4 regions of the Solibacillus daqui genome follow, and region 4 is predicted to be linked to each of the others. Evidence: riboswitches for the same ligand, from Rfam matches in the RefSeq annotation. Region 4 holds a riboswitch; each other region holds the start of a gene.
The links. Region 4 has a riboswitch for S-adenosylmethionine ahead of metK (methionine adenosyltransferase). Riboswitches for the same ligand answer to the same signal wherever they lie in the genome.
Positions count from the first base shown of each region.

Region 1: it holds a riboswitch for S-adenosylmethionine, as region 4 does, so the genes downstream of both, O7776_RS11855 (Na+/H+ antiporter NhaC family protein) here and metK (methionine adenosyltransferase) in region 4, are expected to answer to the same signal.
Region 2: it holds a riboswitch for S-adenosylmethionine, as region 4 does, so the genes downstream of both, O7776_RS18865 (methionine ABC transporter ATP-binding protein) here and metK (methionine adenosyltransferase) in region 4, are expected to answer to the same signal.
Region 3: it holds a riboswitch for S-adenosylmethionine, as region 4 does, so the genes downstream of both, O7776_RS18105 (bifunctional homocysteine S-methyltransferase/methylenetetrahydrofolate reductase) here and metK (methionine adenosyltransferase) in region 4, are expected to answer to the same signal.

Region 1 covers NZ_CP114887.1:2,439,819-2,445,209, forward strand. The annotation lists gene O7776_RS11840 (Cof-type HAD-IIB family hydrolase) at 1-425, opposite strand, end outside; gene O7776_RS11845 (GNAT family N-acetyltransferase) at 586-1,170, opposite strand; gene O7776_RS11850 (hypothetical protein) at 1,198-2,073, opposite strand; SAM riboswitch class I at 2,211-2,310, shown strand; gene O7776_RS11855 (Na+/H+ antiporter NhaC family protein) at 2,400-3,683, shown strand; gene O7776_RS11860 (2Fe-2S iron-sulfur cluster-binding protein) at 3,936-4,271, shown strand; gene O7776_RS11865 (HIT family protein) at 4,347-4,748, opposite strand; gene O7776_RS11870 (MFS transporter) at 4,837-5,391, opposite strand, start outside.
Region 2 covers NZ_CP114887.1:3,851,613-3,857,003, reverse strand. The annotation lists gene O7776_RS18875 (MetQ/NlpA family ABC transporter substrate-binding protein) at 1-616, opposite strand, end outside; gene O7776_RS18870 (methionine ABC transporter permease) at 630-1,292, opposite strand; gene O7776_RS18865 (methionine ABC transporter ATP-binding protein) at 1,282-2,307, opposite strand; SAM riboswitch class I at 2,422-2,523, opposite strand; gene O7776_RS18860 (DUF948 domain-containing protein) at 2,731-3,132, shown strand; gene O7776_RS18855 (GNAT family N-acetyltransferase) at 3,301-3,570, opposite strand; gene O7776_RS18850 ((4Fe-4S)-binding protein) at 3,573-3,812, opposite strand; gene O7776_RS18845 (hypothetical protein) at 4,263-4,385, shown strand; gene O7776_RS18840 (hypothetical protein) at 4,519-4,641, shown strand.
Region 3 covers NZ_CP114887.1:3,704,225-3,709,615, forward strand. The annotation lists gene metH (methionine synthase) at 1-1,604, opposite strand, end outside; gene O7776_RS18105 (bifunctional homocysteine S-methyltransferase/methylenetetrahydrofolate reductase) at 1,597-3,441, opposite strand; SAM riboswitch class I at 3,547-3,645, opposite strand; gene hemG (protoporphyrinogen oxidase) at 3,798-5,183, opposite strand; gene O7776_RS18115 (globin-coupled sensor protein) at 5,332-5,391, opposite strand, start outside.
Region 4 covers NZ_CP114887.1:3,048,043-3,053,433, forward strand. The annotation lists gene O7776_RS14865 (alanine/glycine:cation symporter family protein) at 1-102, opposite strand, end outside; gene O7776_RS14870 (alpha/beta hydrolase) at 232-1,038, opposite strand; gene O7776_RS14875 (gamma carbonic anhydrase) at 1,177-1,710, shown strand; gene metK (methionine adenosyltransferase) at 1,817-3,013, opposite strand; SAM riboswitch class I at 3,214-3,329, opposite strand; gene pckA (phosphoenolpyruvate carboxykinase (ATP)) at 3,540-5,126, shown strand; gene O7776_RS14890 (alpha/beta hydrolase family protein) at 5,247-5,391, opposite strand, start outside.

The DNA.
Region 1 (5,391 bases), 610 kb from region 4:
TCGTTAAGATCTACTGCCTTATAAATAGGTGGAAATTCCTCTAACCGCAATGTTTCATACAGTGCCTTCATTACTTTAGGATGTTGTACCTCATTCATATGTAATTTTTCAGAATAATAAGTAAGTGCATTTTGTTCTTGAAATGCAAACTTGGTAAATTTATTAACCGTTTCACTAGGTAAAACTGTTTTATGAATGCATGTCCCTCGATGTGTTACGTAAGCTCCATTAGCCGTAATAAATGTGTCTACTCCTAGTTCAGCTATTTCACCACACATTGATAATGGTCTACCTGTTGCTGCTACCACTTTCATCCCACTTGTTGTTAGCTGCCTTATCGCCATTTTTGTGCTTTCTGGAATAGTCCCATCTTTATAATTTGTAATGGTTCCATCTACATCAAAGAATATTATCTTGTACTTCACATTAACCCTCCAATAGCAATAATTCACTTACTATTCTATTTTAATTTAATATTTCATCGTATATCATTATCTTCTCCACTAAAAAACTTGTGGCGCAACTCGAACTCACAAAACTGCTAACAGTTCGCTCGATTAATTCTTATACTATCTTCCTCTCAAATTATTGATTAATCACTTTCACATAGCAAACACATTCATGTTTGCGCTTTACATGTTGAAACAGCTCTAGACTCTTCCCTGTGTAATGCGCAAAAGCTGTGACAGGGTATAATTGATCAACGGATGCGTTCATCAAATTTTTCATTTCATTTCCTTCTAAATACACGTGATAATAGGATGATGTTTTTTCAAAGTCATTTTTTTCATACCAATTTTGCACACATGGATCGTCTCTTGTCCATGCTTCGAAATACTCTATATGTAACTTCATTGCTTGTTGTTGCACTGCATGTAGTAGCGCTTCTCCAATCCCTTGACGCTGAAAATCAGGGTGTACCGCAATATGCCAAATCATCCCTCCAATTGAATCTTGCTGCGTGCATACTGTCTTTGGCGTGGCTTCATACTCTACATCAATTAGCCCAACGATTTGCCCGTCGATTTCGGCGACTAGCTCAATTGCTGCATTTTTGTATGTTTCTTTCAGTTGGAGCACATTGTCAAAATAAGCCGTATTTAAGAATGATAGTATACGGCAACGAAGCCACCCTTGTTCGTCTTTTTCTGTATAGTTACGAATTATCATAAGTTCTCCTTTCAATTCTGTGTATTTTCAAACCATTTTTCTATAAGTAACTTTTTTTAATGAGCCCCATTCTTTTTCTAAAGCATCAGTTGCTAGTAGCTTCCACGGATTAAAGATGGTTTGTCCATGCTTGTTAAAAAATAGGTTATCGCCAATATAATAAGCGGCATGCTGAATCGTTCCTATGTCATCAAGCCAAGCCAAAACATCACCTGTAATCAGTTCCTCACTATCCACTATTTCATATTGACTTAACGCTAATTTTTCTAAAAACGTTTTTTGATGTACCCATTCATGGATTATCCATTGCTGTTTGCCATTAGAAATTGCATATAAGACGGCAGCTAAGCAATTTGCTCCTTGCTGATGACTAAATACATTTGTAAAAGGCTTTAAATGCTGTGGCAAGGATGCAGGAGCTTGTTCACATTCCCCATTATCCCACCACTGTGAAACCATTGTTTTTAAAATTTGTTCTTTCGTTTTCCAACTCAAAGTGTCCCACATTGCCCGCTGAAAAACGACTTGATTATTATGTATATAATCTTTAGGAATTTCTTCTAAATTATCTATAAAGGATACGGGCACCACTAATCCGCGCTCACATTGCACTTGTGCTTGTAAAAGCATTTGTTTCTGTTCAGTCGGGATTTGCTCAATCCACTGACAATTTGCTACGATTACATAATTTACATACTTGATATTCCAGTATTCATAGCTATTTGTAAAATCAATTTGACTGTATGTGCTATGTGTATAAAACTCTTCAATCGGCATAACAAGTACTTGTGAAAAATCGATTTGTTTATGATAAAGTTCACCGCTAATAAAAAATAGATCTCTTCTTGGTACATAATTTTCAATCCATGCCGTTAAATTTTCGGCACTTGGTATTATTTTCATTTACCTATCCCCCTTGGAAGTATAATCCAAATAATAAACGATATTTCTGAATAAAACAATTATTGAGAAATAACTAACAAATTGACTTATAGTAATTTTTCGTATATTCTAAAGCTTATTTATTAAAAATGAATAGTTTCTTATCATGAGAGATGGAGGGACGGGCCCTTTGAAGTCTCGGCAGCGGAATAATTTCTATGCCAAATCCTGCAAGAATTTTTTCTTGATAGATAAGATGAGTATATGATTTCATACCTCTTCTTGTTTACTTAAGAAGGGGCTTTTTATATGTATTCGATATGATTTGAACTATATTGGAGGTAGCAATGCAAAAAGGAAATCCATGGGCGTTAATCCCTTTTGTTGTGTTTTTAATTTTATTTATCGGTTCAGGCATTGTGCTTGATGACTTTTATGCCTTCCCCGTTATTGTTGCCATCACAATTTCTAGTGTTGTTGCAATTTTAATGAATCGAAAAGAAACGTTATCGAAAAAAATTGATGTTTTTAATCAGGGTGCAGGTAATCCGAACGTTATGCTAATGGTATTAATTTTCTTACTAGCTGGTGCGTTTTCTGAAACGGCAAAAGGTATGGGTGCGATTGAAGCGACAGTGAACTTTGCTTTATCAGTTTTACCACAAAACTTACTAGTCGTCGGCTTATTTATTATCGCGTGCTTTATATCACTTGCGATGGGTACCTCTGTTGGAACAATTGTGGCTCTAGCTCCGATCGGTTTAGGTATTGGTGAGCAGACAGATATTTCTATACCACTTTTAATGGCTACAGTTATTGGTGGTGCAATGTTTGGGGATAACTTATCGTTCATTTCCGATACGACGATCGCCTCAGTTCGTTCGCAAGGTGCGGAAATGAAGGACAAATTTAAGGTGAACTTTTTCATCGTTTTACCTGCAGCGATTATTACATGTGTTATTTTAGCAATATTTACATTAAATGCATCGGCGGAAGTGGAATATACGACCTTTGAATTGTATAAAATAGTGCCATATATCTTCGTCATTTTATTTGCATTAATTGGTTTTAATGTATTCACAGTGTTAGCTAGTGGAATTATTTTAGCTGGAATAATTGGTCTAATCGATGGGAGCTATTCCATTATGTCATTCGTACAAGCGATTGGAACTGGTATGAGTGCCATGTTTGAAATGGCATTTTTAGCAATATTAATTGGTGGGATGGTTGAAGTCATTCGACATAACGGTGGGATTGATTTTATCGTCCATATTGTGACACGAAAAATCAAATCGAAAAAAGAAGCTCAATTTGCGATAGCGGGTCTTGTAAGTTTAACAGACCTTTCAACAGCGAATAATACGATTGCTATTATGATTGCTGGCCCATTAGCAAAAAATATTGCGGAGCAGTATCAGATTGAACCGCGCAAATCTGCAAGTATTATCGATATTTTCTCTTGTGTCGTTCAGGGCATTATCCCATACGGCGCACAGTTTTTAGTTGCCGCTAGTGTTGCAGGCATTTCCCCTATTTTAATTATGCAATACTCGTATTACTCTATTTTAGTTGGAGTATGTGGCGTGATTGCGATTTTAATTGGATATCCGAAGACAAAAAAGCAGATTTAATGTAAAGTCCGTAAACGAGTGAAAACTTGTTTGTGGATTTTTTTTTCGAAATCTCCAAAAAATTTAATAATTCCCACTGCCCATTATATCTACAATTTTTTTTAATGCCTTTATGATTTTGCAAATATCCTCTTTTAACGATTCCACTACAAATTTAATTGTTCAATTTATGTGTTAAGTAGGGCAAATTAGAGAATAAGTAAAAGGAAGCATATTTTTAATATACTATTTTTATGAGGAGTGTCATATCTAATGCCTTACGTAAGTGTCATTAATGAGGGTACATTTGAGGTGGAAATAGGGAAAAAATTAGTATTAGCACTGGAAGATAACGGTGTTAATATTCTTCACCTATGTGGTGGGAATGCTCGTTGCACTACTTGCCGAGTAGAAATTTTGGCGGGTGATTACTTAGATGTATCCCAAAAAGAAAAGAAAGCCTTTGCGAATAAAGCCGTTGACGAGTTCTTATATGATGATTGTTTGCGATTGTCTTGTCAAATAACAGTAAGTAAAGATATTACAATTCGCCCAATAATGACTGTAGAAAACACTGGCAAAGATGCTGGTCCAAGGCCTGCAGACTAATTAATGTTTTTTCAAATTTTACTTACACACGTGTTGATTATCTATTTTGGTTATTCAACACGTGTATCTTTTCATTTAAATTGTTTGTGTCAATAGCTTTAACTGCTTTTTTAACTCATTAATCGAAAGTGGCTGTTCAACAACTTGTTGGTTAGCCCAAAAGTGGTCGTCATGATATCGTGGAACAATGTGCACATGAAAATGAGTGCCCTCATCCATGATTTTACCGTTATTTTGAATGACACTAACCCCATCTACATGAAATTCTTTTTCTAGTAATGCAATCAGTTGTTTTTGAATTACCAGTAATTCAACTAATAGCTCCTCACTTAATTCTAAAATCGTTTCGAAATGTGCTTTTGAAATAATTAGCAAATGACCTATTTGAATCGGATCAATATCAAAAACCACTTTATAGTTTTCTGTTTCAAGTATCACGTGATGATCTTCTATTCCTTCACAAAACACACAGTCCATTAGATCCCCTCCAATTAGTAAAATCCCCTATATTTTAACATACTAAAAACGGCATATGAAAAGTTCCCCTTCCATACACCGAAATCATTTACCCTACATATAAATGATCTTTTCGACCATGCAATATATAATACAAAATTAAAAAAGCAAAAATGAAAATTCCTAAACCGAAATACATTGAACCATAGCCAATGATCGGCTCTAAATATCCTAACAAATACGGACCAAAACCTAGCCCGACATCAAGCCCAATGAAGTATGTTGACGTAGCTAACCCCATATTTTCTGGAGATGTCACTTTAATTGCAAGCGCTTGGAATGTAGAGGCAACGTTCCCGTAACCTATCCCAATAATTGCACCTGCTAGTAACAATGTAAATGATGAATGCGCGGTACTTAATAGAAGTAAGCCGACAGCAAACAACACAATGCCTGGATACATAATAATGTTTGCCCCTTTTGCATCCATTAAACGCCCTGTAAATGGACGTGTTAATAGGAGCGCTACAGCATATACAAAGAAAAATAAGCTCGAAGCTGAGACAACATCTCGTTCTTCGGCAAAGAAATTAATAAACGATAAAATCCCTGCATAGCCAAGTGCAAATAGCATAATTAAAATACCTATTGGTAGAGCCTTTAA
Region 2 (5,391 bases), 800 kb from region 4:
CTTCTCCAGGATTTAAGCCCGCTTGACCTGCAATGCCGTTGTTAATAATTGCGGCTACCACATCAGGTAATACTTGAGGTGTTTGCTGTGCTGTCATTGGGATAATGTCTAAATTTAATTTATTTGCTGTAATTTTAGTGGGATCACCGAATAATCCAAAGTCCTCAGCTAATTCAATGAAGCCTGCTGATTCAAGTAAGCGTAATGCACGTGCTTGGTTTGATGGATCATCTGGAATGGCAATTTTGTCGCCTTTTTTGATTTCGTTAATGTCTGTAATTTTTTCAGAATATAAACCAAGCGGCGCAAATACTGTAGAGCCAAGCGGAATTAATTCATTGCCACTTTCGTTAACATAGCTTGCAAGGAATGAAATATGTTGGAATGCATTTAAATCAACTTCACCTTGTGCTAATGCGTTGTTTGGTAATGTGTAATCAGCGAACTCTACAAGCTCGATTTCGATACCTTCTTTTTCTAATTTCTCTTCTAAAATGGGCCATTGTGCACCATCCGCACCGTTTACCCCGATTTTTACTACCTCGTTGTCGTCACCACAAGCTGCTAATGCAAAGGCTGATAAAGCTGTAACAGCTGTTAATAAGATTTTTTTCATAAGTTTTGAACTCCTATCGTCTTAAGATTTTTTTTGCTAAAGTATTGCCAAGCCATTGAGCGAGTTGAACTAAAATAATTAATATGACAACTGTGACGATCATGACGCTACCATCAAATCGTTGATAGCCATAAGTTATGGCGATATGACCTAAACCACCGCCGCCAACTGTACCTGCAATAGCTGAGAAATCGATTAAACTAATTGTGACAAATGTTAACCCTAAAATTAGAGGTCCTAAAGCTTCTGGTATTAATACCGTAAAGATAATTTGCAGCGGGCTAGCACCCATTGCTTTAGCAGCTTCAATTACGCCTGGATCAATGCTAATTAAATTTGTTTCTACAATACGGGCAATTCCAAATGCTGCTGCAATGGTCATTGGGAAAACCGCTGCGCTTGTACCAATTGTTGTGCCCATAACAATACGTGTAAGTGGGGAAATGGCTACTAAGAAAATTAAAAATGGAATTGGTCGCACAATATTAATTAATAGGTTGAGTAAGTTAAACGTTAGCTTACTTTCTAAAATATTGTTTTCTCGTGTTACGAATAGAAGTATTCCTATAGATATACCAAGAATTGAGCCGAAACCAAGCGTCAAAATTACCATATAAAGCGTTTCACCTGTTGCCTCAATAATTCTCGGCCAAAATGTACTCCAATCAACTTTCATGTAACTGTACCTCCTCTATTTCAACTTGCTGTGAAAGTTCGTCGATTACTTTCTTTACTTGAACATCATTTCCTTGGAACGAAATGAGTAGGTTACCGAATAATTTATTTTGTAACTCGCGTACCGAACCATAAATAATGTTGAATGGTACTTGATGTTTTTGCGTAATTTCGGATAGTAGAGGATTATGCGTGAGCGATCCTTTAAACAATACTCGGTATAAATGCTGTCCTCCTGATTTTTGCCACTCTTTTAAAATTTGCTCAGAAGGAATGTCCTGATGCACCGACTGAATAAAGCGCTGCGTTGTTGGATGTTGCGGTTGCGTAAAGACATCGTAAACATCGCCTTGCTCAATAACTCGTCCTTGCTCCATTACGGCTACTCGATTACAAATGGATTGAATGACATTCATTTCATGCGTAATTAATAAAACCGTAATGCCGAATTCTTCATTTACTCTTTTTAATAGCTTTAAAATATCAGCAGTTGTCTCTGGGTCAAGTGCTGAGGTTGCTTCATCACAGATTAGAATATCTGGATTTGTTGCAAGCGCACGAGCAATGCCAACACGCTGCTTTTGCCCACCGGATAGTTGTTCAGGATAGTCACGTGCTTTTTCAGATAAGCCAACAAACTTTAAAAGCTCTGCTGTGCGACGGTCGATTTCTGCTTTTTGTGTGCCCGCTAATTTCAGCGGATAGCCGATATTACCGGCAACCGTTCTTGACGTCATTAAGTTGAAATTTTGAAAGATCATCCCAATGCGACGACGTAATTGGCGTAAGTCTTTTTGAGATAGTGTTGCTAAATCGGTTCCTTGAATTTTTACGGAGCCAGTTGAAGGCGCTTCAAGTAAATTCACCAGGCGTAACAATGTACTTTTACCAGCTCCACTAAAACCGATAATCCCAAAAATATCACCTTGGTCAATGGTTAAATTGACATCGCGTACAGCATGAACTTCTCGATCTTTCGTTTTAAATACTTTTGATATATTTGAAAATTCAATCATTTCAAAACCCACCTTTACTATAAAATGCTCGATACGAAACCTTCTTGAGACAATAAAAAAACTTTCGCATCTAGAAAATAAGATACGAAAGTTGAATAGTTACCATTACTTTTGCTCTTATCTTCCAAGTGTATACTTGCAGGATTTGGCACAACGCTATGTATAGCTGCTGCCGAGACTTCAAAGGGCCTGTCCCTCCATCTCTCTTGATAAGAAAATATGTAGTTGTCATTTGCTATGAATCTTATAATAAATCCAAGTAAAACACTTGTCAATATATAAAATAAAAATTTCCGTTTTTCTGAAAAATACTAATAGCATACAACTCATGAATATGGTTAAAAATTTACTTATCGCTAGTGGGAAACTGGGTATATATAATAAAATAAATTAAAATAAAGAAAATGAGTAGGAGGCGTTAAGGTGAATAGTTGGCTATTAGCATCGGTAATCCTATTAATACTAGCTGTTGTTATTCTAATCGTGTGCATTATTGCAGTCATAATGCCAATAAAAAAAACAATGACGATTTTGCATGCACATTCGGAAGGTATTCAAAAGCAAATGAACGGCATTCAAACGCAAACAACGCTTTTGGCGACAACTGCGGAAAAAATGAAATATGATATTGAATACAAAATAGAGACTGTGCAAGGAGTTATACAATCCTTGAAAAATACAGGCGATGTGTTAAATGAAATTAGTGATTCATCACAGGCGTTAACTTCTAAAGTGATGCAAAAAGCGGCGGATGATCCAGTACGTCAAGCACAAGTTGAACAGTGGACAAATACTGCAATGGGTTATTTAAAACGTAATGGATAGGAAAAGCATACAGGATGAAGCGGTTAGTACCGAACATCCTGTATGCTGTTGTTGTTTATATGAGGCTTTCAATTGCATTTTCGATGTCTAACATGGAAGTATCCGGTTCAAAGCGATGAAAAGCCCGATGCTTAGAGTTTAGAATTCTTTCATCGGGCTTTAAATATATTATTTTAATACATCTCGATATTCTGGATTTTTATCGAATTGAGCCTTGGCAAATGGGCAGAGCGGCACAATCTTTTGATTATTGGCACGGACATGCTCGACAAAGGTTTTTACCATCTCTTGTCCAACACCGCGACCACGTGCTGCATCAGCTACAGCGGTGTGATCAATAATATAAAATTCATTATTGGATTTGACGAATGTCATTTCACCAAGCTCTTGACCATCTTCTGTTGTAACAACGCGTGCTTCTTCAATTAATGTTTGCAAAATTATTCCCCTTTTCGAATGTATTGTAAGGCACCAGATGGGCACCGGTCAATTAGAGCTGCGACTACATCTGTTGAAGCGGCATCAGCAATAATCCATGGCTTCCGTTTTGTGTCAAAAACATCATGATTGCCTTTTACGCAAATTCCTGAATGCTCACAGATGCCTGTTGAGAAAAATACGTCAATCTTTTCACCTGTGTATTTCCGATAGCCGTCATTTAGTAGTTGTTGTTCGTTCATGTTTATCATCCCCCCTATCTTTTTAGTATACACATTTTAACTTCATTAAGGGACAGTAAGACGTCCACTTCAACTGACAAGTGTCAGGATTAAGCTAAGTGTGCAATGAGAACTCCCCACCGAGCAAAGTTTCATTTTATACATACACCTAAAATATGAAGCTTTAAAAATCGTTTTGAACCGCTTTTCTTCTGTACTACAACAGTAGTTGCTCGCTTGTGGAATTTTTCTCTAATTTGCGTTTTATTCGTTGAAAATTCATGTGTCACAAAGTGTTCAAAGAAAGCGGTTTATTTTTGAACACATTGTGAAAAGCTAAATATATTACTTTCTTTTTCTAAAAATCGGAGTAGAATGAGAGTCAAGTAAGGTGTTATACAACAAGTTGCAAATGTCATTAGAGAATGAACAATTTTATTATATAGCTTTATAAAAAAGGAGAAATGAAACATGTGGGTAGTAACAGTATTTAACAATCAAAATGATATTCGTATGTTCGAATACACAACAAAAAATGAAGCAGCTTTACAATTAGCAAAATATACAAACGCCGTTTTATCATACACAAACTAATTTTTACTTGCTTTTGCGTGGGGTCAATCCCCCGGCGGCTGTCATAGGTTTTAAGCGACATTTTTTTGTAGGCTTGAAAAAAATCTCGACGTTATTACGTAAAGACGTAATTGATAAAAAGGAGCGAAAAAACATGTGGGTAGTAACAATTTTCAATAATCCAAACGATATTCGTATGTTCGAGTACACAACAAAAAATGAGGCTGCTAAAATGTTATCGAAGTACTCAAATGCTGTTTTATCATTTACAAACTAATCGGTATAAAAAAAAGCCAAAGTCGGGGAAATCGACTTTGGCTTTTTTAGGTTAGCTAGAGAAGGATAACTTTTCCGATGAACCCACATAAGAAAAATCATCATTAGTGGAGCATTTAAAAGCGGCAAATAGTGAGGAACTGTTTTCAATACATCAAGATGTTTCGGAATCCGTGCAACACCTTGATGTATTGCTCGATAAATTAGTGGATCAAACAGGTGAATTAGAAATATTATTTTAGCTTTTCTCAATTATTGAACAAAAATACACTTAAGCGAGAATCAAATAAAATAGCGTGAGAGTGAAAACCTCGTGTAGTAATAATGCGCTTTAAGCGGTGCTTCTGCGGTGGCCAGAAGGGAAGAACGAATGCTAAAACCGTCACATCCTATGACAAATCATTCACGAATAGCTTCGTGCTAGCCTCCATCCTCGGCGAAAAAGGAGTGTCCCAGAAATACTTCTAGGACACTCCTTTTTCTCATGTTTGGAAAAATGAACTTTGTCATGTAAAAATATTATTTTAGACAAAAATACAATGGATATATAGAAAAACAAAACGGATTTGTTAGAAAATAAATACATTAAGTAGTGATTTTGTGTTCTTTTGACATAAATCGGTTAAATCTAGATGGATAGCAAGAATGGTAATAATTGAAGAAGTGATTTTTAATTTCTAGAGCGAATAGGTTGACTAAATTTGGTTAATATAAGATAATCTAAACGGTAATAATAATTATTTTATAATAA
Region 3 (5,391 bases), 660 kb from region 4:
GTTAAACAGCCCGGTAAGTTTTCTTTAATGAGACGAATGCCTTCGATTGTTTCTTCCGCAGCACCGATATACTGCTCATCCCCTGTACCAACCGGGAACATCAGTGGATCGAAAATAATATCCTCTGGTGACATGCCCCATTTTTCCATTAACAATTTATAAGAACGCTGTGCGACTTCAAGTTTTTTCTCGCGTGTAACCGCCATCCCAATTTCATCGATTGTTCCAACAACAAGCGCTGCGCCATATTTTTTTACAAGCGGCATAACCGCATCAAAGCGTTCTTCACCGTCTTCTAAGTTAATGGAGTTAATAATTGCTTTCCCCTGTGAAAACTTCAGTGCCTCTTCCATTACCTTCTCGTCCGTTGAGTCAATTACGAGCGGTACTTTTACTTTTTTCACAACTTCATGCATGAAGTTTTTCATATCCTCTACTTCATCGCGGTCTGGGTTGGCTAAACAAATATCAATAACATGCGCACCATTTTTCACTTGTGCACGGGCAATTTCAGCCGCTTCTTCAAATTTACCATCAATAATTAAGTTTTTAAATTTGCGTGAACCAATTACGTTTGTGCGTTCGCCGATAAATAATGGACGCATCGATTCATCGTATTGCAGTGGCTCAATGCCTGAAACGACATGACCATGTGTCGACTCTTGTGGCTTACGTGGTGCATAATTCGCTACCGCCTCTCGAATTGCGGCAATATGTGCCGGTGTTGTCCCACAGCAGCCCCCTACAATATTTAACCAGCCTTTTTCCGCAAAGCCTTGTAGCTTTTTCGATAAAGAATCTGGTGTTTCGTGGTAGCAGCCTTCTTCATCTGGAAGTCCAGCATTCGGATAACAGCTAATATAGCCATTTGAAAGCTCGGCTAATGAACGAATATGATCCGTCATAAATTCTGGACCTGTCGCACAGTTTAAGCCCACTGATAGCGGCTTAATATGTTCAATTGAAATATAAAATGCTTCAATAGATTGACCGGCCAATGTTGTTCCCATCGGCTCAATTGTTCCCGAAATCATAACCGGAAGCTCTTTCCCTAATTCGGTAAACGCACGATGAATAGCAATTGTTCCAGCCTTTACGTTTAACATATCTTGTGATGTTTCAAGTAGTAATAAATCTGAACCTGCTTCAATTAGTGTTTTTGCTTGTACATAGAAGTTTTCTTCCAGTTCATCAAATGTAATACCGCCTGTTACTGATAGCGTTTTTGTTGTTGGTCCGATTGCACCTGCAACAAAACGCGGCCATTCCGGTGTCGAAAATTCACGCGCTGCCTCTAATGCAAGTTCCACGGCGCGTGTATTAATTTCAACGGCTTTGTGTCCTAAATCATATTCGTTTAGTACAAGCGGTGTACCACCAAATGTATTCGTACAAATAATATCTGCCCCAGCTTCTAAATAAGCAAGGTGTACCTTTTTCAATACATCTGGACGTGTGATGACTAAGTTTTCGTTACAGCCATCTAATTCCTCGCCACCGAAATCTTCATATGTTAAGTTTTCAGCCTGTAGCATCGTCCCCATGGCACCATCGATGATTATTATTCTATTTTGTAATTGCTCATGAATTGGATGTTTAGACATGTGATTTTTCTCCTTTATGTTTCGCGTCATACTGTTTTACATGCTCCATTAACTCCAACGTCATATCATAACGTAAAAACGGAGTAATTAAATAAATCCCATTGAAATACTGACACGCTGTTTCAAGTAGCTCTTTTGCAATTGCTAGGCCCTCTTTTGTTGCTGATTCTTTATCGTTACCACATGCCGCCATACGTGCTAATACTTCGTCAGACAGCTTAATACCCGGTACTTCATGATGTAAAAATTCGGCACTTCGGGATGATGTCAGGGGCATAATCCCAATATAAATCGGCGTTTCTAAATGCTTTGTTGCCTCATAGATTTCGATAATTTTTTCTTTTGTATAGACCGGCTGCGAAATGAAATAATCTGCACCATGCTCAATTTTTTTCTCTAAGCGCTGAACTGCACGGTCTAACACACGAACATTTGGATTAAATGCCGCTGCTACAGAAAAATTCGCTTGTTTTCGTAAAGATTTCCCGGTAAATGATCCACCTTCATTTAGTTGCTTAATCAGTGAAATGAGCTCCATTGACGACACATCGTACACACTTGTTGCCCCTGGGAAATCCCCTACCTTTGTTGGGTCACCTGTTACAACTAAAATGTCATGTAACTCTAACGCATCGAGTCCCATTAAATGTGACTGGAGACCAATTAAGTTACGGTCACGACATGTTAAATGTGGTAATGAACGGACACCGTGTTCCTTTAAAATCGCTGCCATCGCAATATTACTAATTCGTGGTGATGCGAGCGAATTATCGGCCATCATTACAACATCTGCGCCTGCCTCCGATAGCTTTTTTGCACCTTCAACAAAGCCTTCGATTTCTAAATGACGTGGCGTGTCTAACTCTACAATTACTGAACGCTCTCGCTTTGCTTTTTCATGTAGTGGTTCATGCTTGCGAGGCTCTGCTACACGGACAAATTCTGTACGCCCCTTTGTTTCGGCCTTTTCTTCAATCGGACTTAAATTCGCTAAACGTTTTTTCGCAGCCGCAATATGCTTTGGTGTTGTTCCACAGCAACCGCCAATTAAACGCACACCTTGATTCACTAATTCTTCAGCGGCACGCGCAAAATAATCCGTTTCCGATTCATAGACAACACGCCCATCTTCTACATCTAAAAGTGAAGCATTCGGATAAGCGGATAAATAAGCATTCTTTGGTAGGCTTACTTGCTCAAATGCTTGAATTGTATGGAATGGACCAAGACGACAGTTGCTTCCAACAATATCTGCACCTAATCTTTCTAAATCATGTAGCGCCTCATTGAATGACATACCATTCTGCAATACGCCCGCTTCTTGCATTGTTACTTGCGCAATAATCGGAAGGTCTGTTAGCTCGCGCAATGCATGTACACAAAGCGATAATTCTTCAAAGTCATAATACGTTTCTAGTAAAAAGCCATCTGGTTCACCAGCTAATAGCACCTCAGCCTGTTCTTTAAATGTTGTTAAAATTTCTTCCAAGGTAGCATCGCTTTTACGAATCCCTCGAATTCCACCAATTGTTGCAAGCACATACTGTCCTCCTGGTGCTGCCGCGCGCTTGGCAATTGCTAGTGCAGCTTCATTAAATTCTTTAACACGCCCATCATAGCCGTAACGTGCTAGTTTAATAGCATTGGCACCATACGTATTTGTTTGAATAATGTCTGCGCCAGCCGCGATATATTCACTATGAATTTTTTCAATAATTTCAGGACGTGCAATATTCATTTCCTCATGACAATAATCTAATCCATATGAATATAATAATGTGCCAATCGCACCGTCTGCTGTTAGCACCTTTATTTTTAAATCTTCAAGTAAACCCATTGCTTTCACTCCATTATTCACAGTATTTTCAGTATTTTAGTGATACAAAAAAGCCTTCTTTTTTAAATAAAAAAGAAGGCTTCAATCATGACGAACTTAGTTCCCTTCTCATCTTCTGGCATTTGCCATCTGGATTTAGCACCTGACTTTTGTTGGTTGCTGAAGCTTCATCGGGCCAGTTCCCTCTACTTCTCTTGATAAGAATTTTATGAATTTTTCAGATAATTAAGTGAATCATACCGTTATCACACACGAACGTCAACCCTTTATGCAAATAAAGTATAACTTCCTACATTGCAAACGTTTTCTTTGTAAAGAATCGGGTTTATAATCACTTTTTAATAGGCTGTGATTATTTATACAATCTGCGCACTAATTTGTTCGGCTGTTTTTTTACCGTTTTGGATACATGCGCCAATGCCCACACCAAAATACGAGCATCCTGCTAGTAACACATTTGGATAACGAAGCGCTAATTCTTTTACAACAACACTGAGTGCTTCGTTATGCGCTAAATCATAACGTGGCATTTTGTCGATCCATTTTGTCACATTCACAACTGTCGGCTCGGCTTCAATACCAAGACTTAGCTTAATGTCCTCTAGCGCAACTTGTGTCAGCTCTTCATCTGTCATCACCGCTAATTCTTCGTAGCGCGGGTTAATGTTCTTATAAAAGAGACGAACAAGTAAATTTCCTTGTGCCGATGTGTGCTTCCATTTACGACTTGTCCATGTTGAAGCATTACATATTAAATCGGAATGATGCGAAACGATAAAACCGGTGCCATCTGCCGGGAGTACGCTATCTGCAACATCAAAGCCTACATACATCGTTAGTGCAGAAGCATTCGTGAATTTTTCAAGTTGTTGGTTAATCACAGCGTCTTGTAAAACCGCTCGAACCGTTTCATTTGGCGTTGCTAGAACAACGAAATCAGCTACAATTGTTTCGTTAGCTAGCACTACATCATATTGTTCACCGCGCTTATGGATTGCTTGAATTGCTGTGTTTTTCTTGAATTCTACTTCTGTCAGTGTTTGCTCTAAACGATCAATTATTGCCGATAAGCCTGATTTAAAAGAAATAAATTTTTTATTTGCAGCTTTGTCAAATTGCTCTTTATTTGCTTCAAAGCCTTTAATAATCGAACCATATTTGTTTTTGTAATCGACTAAGTATGGCAATGTTGAATTCAAGCTAAGTTGATATAAGTCTCCCGAATAAACACCAGCTAATACAGGGGCAATTTGATTGTGCACTATTTCTTCACCTAAAAAGTACTCTAAAAATTCACCTATTGAGCTTTCTTTTGTGAAATTGGTATTCGGCAACTGTAAATCCTCAAGCGACCGTTGCTTTCCTTCTTCTGAAATGAGCGTACTTGCCATTAATGACTCCACACTCATGGGAATGCCAAATGTCGAACCGGCAGGAATCGCGTGTAGCTCGTTATTCGTATGAATGTATGAAATTCCGGTTTCGTTGTACACAAGTTCATGTTCAAAATCAAGTTCTTGAACAAGTTCTAATACTCCAGGGTGACGTGCCACAATAGAATCAGCCCCCGTTTCCATAATGAAGCCACCTTTGTGCTCCGAATGTATTTTCCCACCTAAATACGGATTTTTTTCAACTAATACTAAACGCGCTCTTACATTATTTTCAGCAAGCTGTTTTTTCAAATAATGCAACGTCGTTAAGCCTGTGATTCCGCCACCTACCACTACTACTGTTTTCATATTCATTCTCTCCTATTAATTCGCGCTCTTGTTCTTATTTAAGTATAAGCTCTTTTAGTGAAAAATTGGACTGACGGATATTACAAATTTGTATATAAATCAATAAAAAAAACGCATATTAAAGAGTTGCTTTAACATGCGCTAATTTTTACTTTTCTAATGATTGCGAGACATTTGCTAACGCATCCGCTGCGTAAGTTACTTCATC
Region 4 (5,391 bases):
TAGAATCGAGAAAAATAACCCGACAATTAAAATACCGTAAATCATTACTGGGCCCCATAAAATATTATTGGCCCACCCTACAAACTCATTAATAAATCCCATAAGTTTCCCCCTTGTTGGCATAGTGTATTATTTTAAAGTTTAGTATATTACAAATATTCTAAAATTTCGATATATTTTTTCTTAAAATTTTAAAAGCCTAGTAAAATGGAGTCTCTACTAGGCTTTTCCTTATTCAATAATATATCCCAAATCGCGCAAAGCGTTGTTTATAAAGTCTACACTATATCTAAAAACTTCCTCTCGTTCTAGCTCAAAGTATAAGCTATGCATACACCCTTTCCACTGTTTAAATTGGAATTCTGAGTGTCCCGTTTGTTCATAAGCCCATTTTTTTGTTGCTTGAACATCGGTAATTTTATCATTTTCACCCGTCATCACTAATAGGGGAACATTAGGTAATTTAAATTCTGGATCACGTATGGTACGTGTTACTTGCTGCCAATCACGATACCATTTCACTGTCACTGTATTATTTAATGGCAAATATTCTTTTAGCTCCATTAACACATCCGTGTTACGTGTAAAATGTTGTAACGTCAACTCATGCTTCAGCTTTACATTAGACGTAATAACACTAAAGCTAGATAGCGCATTGGATAATTTTCCTGGAGTTAATTTTAAATTTAGCCACGGTGAAGTTAATATGATTCCAGCACAATCAAGTTTTTTCTTTTGAAGTACATACGTTGCAATCGTGGCACCTAAACCATGCCCAACTACAAATAATGGTAAATTATATTCTAATGCTACTTTAAATAATAATTTCGTATATTTATAATATCCTTCGAAATCTTCATCATGATATCTTGCAAATTTCTCTTGCTCCCCATGTCCAGGTAAATCTCCCATTACAACATGAAAGCCCGCACTTCTAAACTTTTCAATTAACCATGCGTACCAGCGATGCTGTTCATAAACACTATGAAGAATGACGATTACTGCTTTCGGTTGCTGTTCTGTTTCCCATTTCCACATGGTCAAACCACTCTTTCATTCAAATTTCTATTTTCTATCATACATTGTGCCTCAAATAAATGCTAATTGAAAATTTCCCTCTATCTGTTACGATAATAACAGCACATACTATTTTATATAAGAATCGAGGAATTGCACATGATTTATCCTTACAAAGACAAATCACCTAACATTCATCCTAGCGCGTTTGTTGCGGATTATGCAACAATAACAGGCGATGTAACAATTGGGGCTGAGTCAACTATTTGGTTCAATACTGTAATTCGCGGTGACGTCAACAAAACCGTAATTGGTGAACGTGTTAGTATCCAAGATTTATCTTGTCTACACCAAAGCCCTGCTTATCCATTAATTGTTGAAGATGAAGTAACAGTAGGTCATCAAGTTACGCTACATAGTTGTACAATAAAAAAACGCGCACTTGTCGGTATGGGTTCCATCATTTTAGATGGGGCTGAAATTGGTGAAGGGGCGTTCATTGGTGCAGGTAGCCTTGTCCCTCCAGGAAAGGTAATTCCACCAAACTGCTTGGCAATGGGGCGTCCAGCAAAAGTTGTACGTGAACTTACAGAAGAAGACCGCGCGGACATGGATCGAATCATCCGCGAATACGTTGAAAAAGGGCAATATTATAAATCTTTACAAAACACTCAAGCAAATAAGAGCGTTTAAAATTATACAGTTCCTTCCTATTGTATTGGTCTAAATTTTTCGAGTACCGAAAAAAGCAAATAGAGCCATTATTAGCATGTTACTAATAATGGCTCCATTTTTAATTTTATAAACCTGCTTTTTCTTTTAACAATTGTGCTTTGTCTGTATTTTCCCAAGGCACATTTAAGTCTGTACGACCAAAGTGACCATAAGCAGCTGTTTGCTTATAAATTGGACGACGTAGGTCTAACATTTTAATGATACCTGCAGGACGTAAGTCGAATAATTCACGTACCCATTCAACCATTTGAGATTCTGCTACTTTACCAGTACCGAATGTATCAATCGCGATTGATACAGGTTGTGCTACCCCGATTGCATACGCTAATTGCACTTCTGCGCGATCTGCTAAACCGGCCGCTACGATATTTTTAGCCACATAACGTGCTGCATAGGCTGCAGAACGGTCTACTTTTGTCGCATCTTTACCAGAGAATGCACCACCACCATGACGTGCATAACCACCATAAGTGTCCACGATAATTTTACGACCTGTTAAACCAGCATCCCCTTTAGGACCACCGATTACGAAACGGCCCGTCGGATTGATGAAGTACTTTGTAGCTTCGTCTAATAATTCTGCCGGAACAACTGATGCAATAACATGTGCCTTCATGTCCGCTTGAATTTGCTCTAATGTTGCTTCTTCATCATGCTGTGTAGAAATTACGATTGTATCGACACGAACAGGTACGTTGTTTTCATCATACTCAATTGTTACTTGTGTTTTACCGTCTGGACGTAAGTATGCAAGCTGACCAGATTTACGCACTTCCGATAATCGACGCGCTAATTTATGCGCTAATGAAATTGGCATAGGCATAAGTTCTGGCGTTTCGTTACATGCATAACCGAACATTAAGCCTTGGTCACCTGCACCGATTGCTTCTAACTCGTCCTCTGACATTGAACCTTCACGTGCTTCTAACGCTTGGTCTACACCTTGTGCAATGTCAGGAGATTGCTCACCTACTGCTACAAGTACTGCTAAGTTTTCGGCATCAAAGCCATATTTACCACGCGTGTAGCCGATCTCTGCTACAGTGTCACGGATAATCCCTTTCATATCTACGTATGTTGATGTTGTAATTTCACCAGATACTAATACTAATCCTGTAGTAACTGTTGTTTCACATGCTACACGTGCATTTGGATCTGCTGCTAAAATTGCATCTAAAATTGCATCTGAAATTTGATCACAAATTTTGTCTGGATGTCCTTCCGTTACACTTTCTGATGTAAACAGTCGACGATTTGCCATGTTTATTTCCTCCTAAAAAACCTTACAAGTATTTTTGACGGTACTCATTACGCCCATGTTCAGCTTCTTTGCTTTATCAACACGAGTTATTCGAAAGGTATTTCAAGGAAACTTCCCTTTATAAATTAAAAAAACCTTCCGCTCTGATCTGCGCAATAGTGCACAGCGAGGAAAGGGTTACGTTCGTTCATTACCTTTCACTCTTATCGTTCAAGGAAAAATCCTTGCATCAGATTGGCACCAACGCATGTCGTGAATGTTCATGCAGGTTGCCGGGTTTCATAGGGCCTGACCCTCCACCAGCTCGGGATAAGAGTATCCGTTCAATTAAACATCTTACGTAAAAAAGCTTTTACTGTCAATTAAATTTGTCTTATTTCATGCAGTTTTTAAACAGATAAAATTTCCTAAAAAAATAATACATAATTAGTATAGATTATTATAATCAATGTGTTATACTATTTTTGAATTAACAAATAACTCCCCTACACAAGGGAATAATATAAAAAAGGATGGTATTTAATAGATGAATTCGGTAGAAATTGCTAACGAGCTGAAAGAACTTTTAAATGGGGAAAACATTCAAACTCAATTATCAGTTCCACAATTAGTTGAAAAAGCTACATCACGTGGAGAAGCAATGTTAACTGTAGAGGGCGCATTACGTGCCGAAACAGGTAAATATACTGGTCGTTCTCCTAAAGATAAATATATTGTTGAAGAAGAATCTTCAAAAAATAAAATCGACTGGGGCAAAGTAAACCGTCCAATCTCAGCAGATGTTTTCGATAATCTTTATGTAAAAGTAATCAAGTACTTAAAAGAGCGCGATGAATTATTCGTATTCAACGGCTATGCAGGTGCAGATAAAGCTTCTCAATTATCTATTAAAGTAATTAATGAATACGCTTGGCATAACCTATTCTGTCATCAATTATTCATCCGTCCTACTGCAGAAGAATTAGCTACTCACATTGCTGACTTCACAATCGTATCTGCTCCAAACTTCAAAGCAGATCCAAAAGTAGATGGAACGGATTCTGAAACATTTATCATTACATCACTTGAAAAGAAAATCATTCTTATCGGTGGTACAGAATATGCTGGAGAAATGAAAAAATCTATCTTCGGTATTATGAACTACTTATTACCAGAACAAGATATTTTCCCAATGCACTGTTCAGCAAACGTTGGTGAAACTGGGGACGTATCATTATTCTTCGGTTTATCAGGTACTGGTAAAACAACTTTATCAGCAGACGCTGACCGTAAATTAATCGGGGATGACGAGCATGGTTGGTCTGACAACGGCGTATTTAATATCGAAGGTGGTTGCTACGCTAAAACAGCAAACCTTTCTCCTGAAAACGAACCAGAAATTTATGCAGCAATCAAATTTGGTTCGGTTTTAGAAAACGTAGTAGTAGATGCACATACACGTGTAAGTGACTACAGCGACCTTTCATTAACTGAAAACACACGTGTAGCGTACCCAATCGACTACATCGAAAATATTGCAGTACCATCAGTGGCAGGACACCCAAATACGATCATCTTTTTAACTGCAGATGCATTTGGCGTATTACCTCCAATCTCTAAATTAACAAAAGAGCAAGCAATGTATCACTTCTTAAGCGGCTTCACTTCGAAGTTAGCAGGTACAGAGCGCGGTGTTACTGAACCAGAGCCAGTATTCTCTACATGCTTCGGCTCACCATTCTTACCATTACCTGCAACAGTTTACGCTGAGCAATTAGGTAAAAAAATCGACGAGCACGGTTCTCAAGTATTCTTAGTAAATACTGGTTGGACTGGTGGCGAATACGGTGTTGGTAGCCGTATGAAGCTTTCTTTCACTCGTACAATGGTACGTGCAGCAATCGAAGGAAAACTAAACAATGTGGAAACAACTCAAGATGCCGTATTCGGATTAAATATCCCAGTTGCTGTTGAAGGTGTTCCAACTGAAGTGTTAAACCCTCGCGATGCATGGTCTGACAAAGCAGCTTACGATAAAAAAGCATCTGAGCTTGCAGACTTATTCAAAAACAACTTCACAAAATTCGTAAACGTAGACGAAGCAATTGTGAAAAAAGGCGGTCCTTTAGCATAATTCGCTAAATCAATACGACATAATGTTTAACTTTGGAGTGCATTTTCAGAGCTCCTCCCTAATTTGGGTAAACATCAAATAAATGTATATCATATTAGAAAAAGGATGTTACGCACAGGTCTAATGCGTAACATCCTTTTTCGATTTCATCCAACCACATAATTTTTGTACGGTTATCCGATTTAATTTAGGTGGGTAATGATGTTTTAAGCCATAAGAAAACCACGTTTCAACTGACTTCCCTTCCCCTTTTAAATACAGCTCG